DNA from 2 places in the Idiomarina sp. X4 genome. Region 1 is predicted to be linked to the other one. Evidence: predicted binding sites of a transcription regulator. Region 1 holds the regulator's gene; the other holds the start of a gene.
What was found. Region 1 encodes LexA, which represses DNA repair genes until DNA is damaged. Its sites were predicted from a motif close to TACTGTATNNNNATACAGTA; they were not measured.
Positions count from the first base shown of each region.

Region 1 (4,432 bases):
ATGACGGCTATCAGTAGAAATGCTGTTATAAACCAAGTCCATACGAACAGGGGCATTTTCATATAATTCATACCCGGTGCGCGCATGTTCATGATAGTCACAATGACGTTAATCGCTCCCATTATGGATGAAATACCCATAATATGTACTGAGAAAACGAAAAGTGCCGTTGAGTCTGAACTATAACTGGTTGACAACGGTGCATAAGCGGTCCAGCCAAACGCAGGGCCGCCGCCCTCCATGAACAATGAACCGAGTAGAATCATGAAAGCGAATGGAAGTATCCAGAAGCTCCAGTTATTCATACGCGGCAATGCCATATCCGGCGCCCCAATCATCATTGGTACCATCCAGTTGGCCAAACCAGTAAAGGCTGGCATAACGGCGCCAAAAATCATGACCAATCCATGCACTGTGGTCATTTGGTTAAAGAAATGTGGATCAACGAGTTGCAGACCCGGTTGAAATAATTCGGCGCGAATCACCATTGCCATTGCGCCGCCCACAAAGAACATTGTCAAACTGAACAGTAAGTACATTGAGCCAATGTCTTTATGGTTGGTTGTAAATAGCCAGCGACCAATACCAGACGGCTTATGATCGTGGTGTGCGTCGTGATGTGTTGCTTCGACTGCTGTGCTCATCACCGTCTCCTTATTGATTCATGACTTTGTTGATGTCGGCTGCCTGAATAAGGTCGCCGGTTTCGTTACCCCAGGCATTACGCTCGTAGGTGATAACCGCAGCGAGCTCTTGCATGCTTAACTGTTGTCCGAATGCCTGCATGGCCGTTCCGGATACACCGTTAACAACAATGTCGATGTGTTTTGATTTCGCCTCAGGGTCAACGGCAACGCCACTTCCCGCGAGTGCAGGGAATACACCGTTGACACCTTGACCGTTAGGTTGGTGACAAGCTGCACAGGTACTGTTATATACTTTTTCACCCAAATCCATGAGCTCTTCTTTCGACATTTCCATAGAGAGCAGCTCTTGTTCTCGCTGGCGAGCGGCTTCTTGTTTCGCTTCAATGTCGGTTATCCATTTTTCGTATTCGGCGGGTTCTTTTGCAATAACTACAACCGGCATGAAACCGTGATCTTTACCACAAAGCTCAGCGCATTGGCCGCGATAAATCCCGGGTTCATCGACTTTGGTCCAAGTCTCGTTAATAAAGCCAGGGTTAGCGTCTTTTTTAACGGCAAAGTCAGGCACCCACCAACTATGAATAACGTCGTCCGAAGTCACTAGGAAACGAACTTTTCTGTCGGTAGGAATAACCAATGGACGATCAACTTCCAGAAGGTAGTTTTCGCTTTTAGTGAACTTATTATTGATCTGCTCTTGCTGTGTCGCTAAGCGGCTGAAGAACTCAACGTCATTCTCGAAATACTTGTAGTGCCACTTCCACTGAGAACCTGTTACCTGGATGGTGACATCGGCTTCTGAGGTGTCTTCCATAGCAATCAGTGTTGTTGTTGCCGGAATGGCCATACCCACAAGAATGAGGAGTGGAATAATGGTCCAGGCAATTTCAACTTTTACGTTCTCATGGAAATTCGCTGGTTTAGGGTTTTTCGATTTGCGATGGCGAATCATCGAAATGAACATTAAACCGAATACGACCACGCCAATGGCACAACAGATATAAAATATCGTCATGTGCAGGTCATATACCCGGTTACTGACTTCGGTAACACCTTTGGTTAGGTTGAGTTGGCTTTCCGCGCTCGCAGGTAAGCTCAACATAGCCAACAGTGCCCACAGAGGCTTCATTTTCACGTGACTTCTCCTCTTATTCTTCAATGAGACCGAAAGACTAATTCCGATCAAAATTCGAAGAACAAAGAGGTAAGCAGAAAAAGGAACAGCATCTCCCCAGAAATCACTTTCTCCACAGACTCTTTGTTATAATTATCGTTGTTATAATATTTTTATAGTCGGGTAGTACATTTATTAACTAATTTACAAAGAAAGATCCAGATCAAATCAAACAAATGGTTAATAAATGAGCGGATCTGTTAAAAAAGGCTGCCGAAGCAGCCTATCAAGGAAGAAACACACTAACGAGGATTTAGTGGAGGTGGGATGTTAGTGTGTTTTTATCAAACAGGAAGTATTGAGTGCGACTTAACTTACTGGCCATTTTGGCGCGCTGCCAGGTGCGGCTTGACACAGAGTCAAGGTAGGCAATAACCACGCTGCTGTTTCCGGCCAGCAATGCTTGCTCTAATGCCCATTCGCAACGCTCCGCAGAATGGCTGCGTAACCAACGAATTTGGTGCTCCGCAACGCCTGATTCAATAAGTTCAGCAATGACATTTTTGTCCCCACCGATAACAGTGACCCACTCACTTGGCTTTTGTTGTAAAGCATTTTGAACAGCGGGTGATAATGCGTCCGATTCTGTCGATTCCGTATGAGCTTCCGGCTCAAATTTAATATCCGTAGGTGCAGCTTTCCACAAACCAGGGTGGTGTAATTTCGTGTTTTGTTGAGTCTTCATAATGCAGCTCCGTTTCTGATAACACCAACCGCCAGACCTTCAATAGCGAATACTTGTGACGCTAAGTCTACGGTGATGGTGGAGAAATCTGGGTTTTCCGGATGTAATAAGACAGTGCGTCCTTTGCGCTCAAAGCGCTTTACCGTCACTTCGTCTTCTACCCGAGCAACAATGACTTGGCCGTTTCTCGCTTGCTCCGTTTTATGCACAGCGAGTAGATCGCCGTCGAGAATGCCGATGTCTCTCATGCTCATGCCGTTTACTTTTAGTAAAAAGCTGGCGGCAGGCTGGAATAATGATTCGTCGACTTTGTAATGCCCTTCAACATGCTCTTCAGCCAGCAATGGCTCACCGGCAGCGACCTGACCAATCAGTGGCAGCCCTTCAGCGATATCAAAGTCGTCACCAACTAACCGAATACCACGCGACATGCCCGGCATAATTTCGATAACACCTTTACGCGCCAATGCCTTTAAATGCTCTTCTGCTGCGTTGGCAGAACGAAAGCCAAGCTTCGACGCGATTTCCGCGCGCGTTGGTGGCATACCAGTCGCGTGCAGGTTGTCTTTAATCAGCTCTAATATTTCAGACTGTCTCGGTGTTAAAGGGCGCATATTCGAACCTGTGTTTATGTACAGTGATACTGTGAGTATATACAGGTATTTTCATTTCGCAAGTCATTTCATCAACGACTTTTATTTTTTAAGTTGGTATCCTATAGCTCTGTTTAAAACAGAGGTCGATGTATGAGCAAAAAAAGCCCTTTTTATGCGGTGTTGAAGTATCCATTACGCTGGCTAACACGGTTCGAAGAAATTTGGGACGGCGATGAAACCGATCACAACAGCACGGTACAAAAGCCGGTGGCTTACGTTATGCGCTCGACATCTTCAGCGGATCTTTCCATATTGCAGCGTGCGGCGAAAAAGCGCGGCCTGCCTGATCCGCTCGAGCCACTTGAAGTGAATGGCAAGGAATACAGTCGGGTCATGTACCTGGAAGAGTTTGCCAATGAAACTTCTGAAGAGGCCGTGAAGGAATTTCATCAATTATTAAAGCTGCATAAAGACGATACTAAGCTCGATTTGCAGCTGATACCTGCCGGTGTGTTCTGGGGACGTCAGGCGGGTCAGGAAGCGACAGCCGGTAAAGCCATGACAGGCGACCTCGACAATCCGGGGGCGCTTCGTAAATTCTGGTTGGTACTCTTCTCAGGTCGTCATGTGTTACTGCGTTTATCACGTAGTGTGAGTCTTGGAAAAATGGCGCATGACTACGGCGCTGATATGCGCATAGCCCATAAATTGGCGCGTGTTGCCCGCGTTCACTTTGTTCGTATGCGCCATGCGGTTGCCGGACCGAAGTTGAGTCATCGCAAAGAGCTCATGGCGCAGTTAATTAACACACCAGCGCTTAAAAAGGCCGTGGCAGACGAAGCGAAAGGTAAGAAAATCTGTGAAGAAGAGGCTCGCAAGAAAGCACTTTCTTACATCGATGAAATTGCCGCAAATTACAGCTCAACGCTGGTACGCCTGCTGGACCGCTTTATGACCTGGATGTGGAATCGCATTTATAACGGGATCCATGTAAAAGGCGGGGAGCGCATACGTCGTTTGGCCCAACAAGGGCACGAAATTATTTATGTGCCGTGCCACCGTAGTCACATGGACTACTTACTACTGAGTTATGTCATTTATAAAGAAGGCCTGGTACCACCGCACATCGCCGCCGGTGTTAATCTGAATTTCTTCCCGGTTGGCGGTATCTTCCGCCGTGGTGGCGCATTCTTTATACGCCGCAGCTTCCGCGGCAACAAGCTTTATTCTGCCGTATTCCGTGAGTACTTGTGCTGGCTATTCCAAAAAGGTTACCCCGTCGAATACTTTAGCGAAGGTGGACGCTCACGAACAGGCCGCTTACTGCCAC
Region 1 is NZ_CP025000.1:899,709-904,140, reverse strand. Features, by position in the region: gene ctaD (cytochrome c oxidase subunit I) at 1-644, opposite strand, end outside; gene coxB (cytochrome c oxidase subunit II) at 655-1,776, opposite strand; gene CWC33_RS04320 (SOS-response cell division inhibitor) at 2,075-2,506, opposite strand; gene lexA (transcriptional repressor LexA) at 2,503-3,120, opposite strand; gene plsB (glycerol-3-phosphate 1-O-acyltransferase PlsB) at 3,253-4,432, shown strand, end outside.

Region 2 (4,432 bases), 680 kb from region 1:
TAAAGCGGTTTCCAGAGCGTTGGCGTTGCAGTCAAAATGAAAATTCGTGAACTCTGTACCTGTCCAGGCGTTATGCTGGCCGCCATGTGCACTAAGAAAGTCATTGAATGAACTCGGTTCTGGGTAAGACTGGCTGCCCATAAAAAACATGTGTTCTAAAAAATGAGCGAGGCCTTGAGTATGAGGTGGATCATCAAAGTGGCCTGCGTTTACGGCCATTGATGCAGCAGCCTTGGAACTGTCAGGACAATGGACTAGCAGCACTTTAAGTTGGTTTTCTAAAACCAAGTGCTGATAGTCACGTTTGTCACTGGGACTTCGGACAACACGGACGAGCTCATCAGGCGTTGAGGAGTTCGCCATAATGCTCCTTAGTTCATGTTAGGGCTTATTACTGATCAAGAGGCTGATCAAACTGTTCTGACTTTGCAAAATCACCGCTTAAATCACTTAGCCGCTCGTTATTAAAAGTTAATATGAGTTCTTTACGGTATATTTTGCCTTCGTTCGGATTCATGTTGTAGAGGTAAACCCAACGATCTGAGTCAAAACTGTTTTCAGCAACCGGCTTACCCAACACATAAATAACCTGCTCTTCAGTCATGCCGACACGAAGTTTATCAACATCGTCCTGCTCAAGGTAATTGCCTTGAGGAATATCGATTCTGTAAACCATACTATCAAGCATGGAGCAGCCGCCTAAGCTCAGCAGTGCGGCGATACAAACTGCAAATTTGGTCATGAAGTACCTATTGTTCTTTATTGTCACTGTATTCGACTTTTGACGATGATAAACAAAGCAGCCCCTGAACACCAGCACAGTCAGCGACTAACTTGCTAAAAGTTCTTTTGCGTTTGCTTTTGCCATATCGGTAACGCTATCTCCGCCTAATAAGCGAGCAAGCTCTGTCACCCGCTCGTTATGACTGAGAGCAGTTACCGTCGTTTCTGTTTCATCATTGTCACTGTATTTACTGACCTGGAACTGATTATCAGCTTTTGCAGCAACCTGTGGTAAGTGAGTGACGCAAATAACTTGAGCGGTTTTTCCAAGCTCGCGTAGCATCTTGCCAACAATAGCCGCAGTTGGGCCGCTTACACCAACATCAACTTCATCGAACATCATAGTTGGCACTGACTTCTGGGTTGCTGTCATGACCTGTATGGCAAGACTAATACGCGAAAGTTCACCGCCCGATGCAACTTTACTGAGAGACTGCAGTGGCTGGCCTGGGTTGGTTGTCACTTCAAATTGAATATCATCAGTACCCAGACGGGATGCCTTTTTAGCCGAGTCATGCTCGACATCAATAATGAATCGACCGTGAGGCATGTTGAGCTCATGCATTGACTGTGTAATTTTCTGGCTCAACTCATCAGCTGCTTTTTGACGACTGGAAGAAAGTTTCTGCGCCAATGCACGGTAATTAGTTTCAGCTTGCTGGCGATCGGCATCAAGCTGTTCAAGGTTTTTATCAGCATTAACAATGTTATCGAGTTCGGCATTTAGTTTTTGGTGATGTTGCCACAAATCAGCAGCGGCAACCTGATGCTTCTTGGCTAAGCTAATGGCTTTACTGAGACGCTCTTCAACAATGTCCAGCTCAGCAGGATCGAGCTCTAGTTCATCCTGATAATGTCTCAGTTCGAGTGCGGCTTCCTCAATATGTACTTTGGCCTGTTCCAATAACTGGCAAACCGGCTTTAGGTGCTCATCGATATCCGCTGCTTCTTCCAATCGTTGATTCGCTGAAGAAACCAGCCCTGTTGCATTGTTATGCTCGCCCTCGTAAAGCGCACTGAGTGAAAAGGCACTGGCTTCCATTAAGTATTTACTGTGACTTAACTTTTTATGGCGTAGTTCCAGTTCTTCAAATTCGCCTTCAGTAATCGCAAAGTCATTCAGTTCTTCCACCTGATATTCAAGTAATTGTCGTTGCGCCTCCAGTTCATCTTGTTGCTGAATATAATGCTTGTACTCCTTTTCAAGCTCGAACCATTGGCGGTACTGCGCTGCAACCGCTGACAGCAAATCAGTGTGTCTTGCGTAGTTATCGAGCAGCTCTAATTGATGGTCTTCTTTTAATAATAATTGGTGTTCATGCTGCCCGTGGATATTCACTAATAGGGGAGCCAGCAGTTTTTGTTGGTTTAGCGCAACCGGGGTACCGTTTATCCAGGCTTTTGAGCGACCATCGCGCTGAATGACACGTCGTAAAATACACTCTTCTTCCGAATCGAAGTCATTTTGATTAAGCCACTGGGCGGCAGGACTGTTTGAATCAACCGTAAAAACTGCGCTAATTTCTGCTTTGTCCTGACCTGGCCGGACCCAGTTAGCGTCAGCTCTGGCACCTAAACATAAGCTTAAAGCATCTAAGGCAATGGATTTACCAGCCCCGGTTTCGCCCGTGATGGCAGTCATGCCTTTTGCGAAATCGATATCTAAAGACTTTACGACAGCAAAATTGCGGATGTGTAACTGAGCTAACATAAATGCACCTTATAGACGTGTACGTTCAGAGTACTGTTGATTTGTACAGTTTATACAGTATTTATACAGTACTATTTTTTTATTGCAAGCTCAGTTTGCTTATCACGACTAAAATAGTCGGCTGCCCCAGCCGAGTTTGTTACGCAGTACGTGGTAATAGTTATGGTCGACGGGGTGAATCATTTTTAACGCATGATCATGTTTTTTAAGAACAATATCATCGCCTGGATGCACAGCCATCCGTACGTGGCCATCGCAGCTAATTTGCAATAAATCATTGTCGTAGGCCGCACGCAGCCGTATATGACTCTCTCCGTCGACAACAATAGGGCGGCTACTCAATGTATGCGGAAACATAGGCACCAACGTCATTGCGTTGAGGTTCGGGTGCAGAATAGGGCCGCCACCGGACAGTGAGTAGGCCGTGGAACCTGTAGGGGTGGCGCAAATTAACCCGTCGGAACGCTGACTAAAGACAAAGTGGTCGTCAATATACAGCTCAAACTCTATCATGTGTGCGACTTTGTCAGAGTGCAGAACAATTTCGTTAATGGCTCGCCCCGCACCAGCCGGAGACCCGTTGCTAATCACTTCAGCGGAAAGTAGAAAACGTTTCTCAACATGGTATTCGCCTTCTAAAACGTTAAGTAAGTGGGTCATTACTTCGTCAGGGTCTAGGTCAGTCAGAAAGCCTAAATTGCCCCGGTTCACACCAATAACTCCTATGTCGTATTCGCACAGGGCTCTGGCTGCTCCTAACATATTACCGTCGCCGCCGACGACAACCGCAATATCCGCCCATTCACCTAATTCAGAAAGGCCCATGGTTTTTATTTTACCGGACTCGAGCAGCTTCTGAGGTAACTGTTCAGCGGTGCGGGATTCAAGTGCTATGTCATAGCCACGTTCGTTTAATGCCGTCGTCACCGTTTCTAAAGTGAGTTGTGTGCCGCGGTCATTGACCTTACCTAGTAAGCCAATTCTTTGAAATGCGCTCATAATGACAGTTCCTGTGGTTTAGGCTGTTAACGCTAATATCAGGTGGAAAATTTATCAAGTCATAGAAAGCCCCTTGAAAGTAAAAAACTTGCCCCCATTAACTTGGCAACCTCAATTTAAACCCGACTGAAGAGAGTCAAATATGGCGGATAAGAAAGACCAACAGACTGAACAGAATGTTGACCAGACGGTTGAGCAACAGAAAGCACAGCAGCAGGCTGCGCAAGCGGCAGAAGACGCGTTGCAACAGGATGCTGCTGCAGCTGAAGCTGAAACAGCAGGCACATCAGCCGATCAAACTGACAAAATTGCAGAGCTTGAGCTCGCTCTGAGTAAAGCTGAAGCTCAGGTAAAAGAGCAGCGCGACTCAGTGCTTCGTACACAGGCGGAAATGGAAAATGTAAGACGCCGTGCCAGTCAGGACGTTGAAAAAGCTCATAAGTTTGCTTTGGAAAAATTCGCGAATGAGTTGCTCACTTCGGTGGACAACTTAGAGAGAGCGCTGCAACTGGCTGATCAGCAGGACGAATCTAGTCGCAACTTTATTGAAGGGATTGAGCTGACTTATAAGAGCCTTACCTCAACATTAGAAAAGTTCGGCGTAAAAGCAGTGGGTGAAGAAGGCGAAGCCTTTAACCCTGATTTACACCAGGCAATGTCAATGCAAGAGTCAAGCGAGCACTCAAACAACACCATTATGGCAGTGATGCAGAAAGGCTATGAATTAAATGGCCGCCTGCTACGCCCGGCAATGGTTATGGTTGCGCGTAATTCAGACTCAGGTGTTGATACGAAAGCATAAAGATTAATCAAATATCCTGTTACAGGGTGTTGAAATCGAAATAGAGAGCCCCCAAATAAGGGGTAACGAAACAAATTTCATGAATCTGGAGTTGGAGACGAATCATGGGCAAAACAATTGGTATTGACTTAGGTACA
Region 2 is NZ_CP025000.1:216,325-220,756, reverse strand. Features, by position in the region: gene CWC33_RS01200 (insulinase family protein) at 1-363, opposite strand, end outside; gene CWC33_RS01195 (outer membrane protein assembly factor BamE) at 392-742, opposite strand; gene recN (DNA repair protein RecN) at 830-2,494, opposite strand; gene nadK (NAD(+) kinase) at 2,603-3,493, opposite strand; gene grpE (nucleotide exchange factor GrpE) at 3,636-4,295, shown strand; gene dnaK (molecular chaperone DnaK) at 4,400-4,432, shown strand, end outside.
Region 2: recN (DNA repair protein RecN) is a predicted target of LexA. The motif match lies at 2,526-2,545, and genes of this name have one in related genera.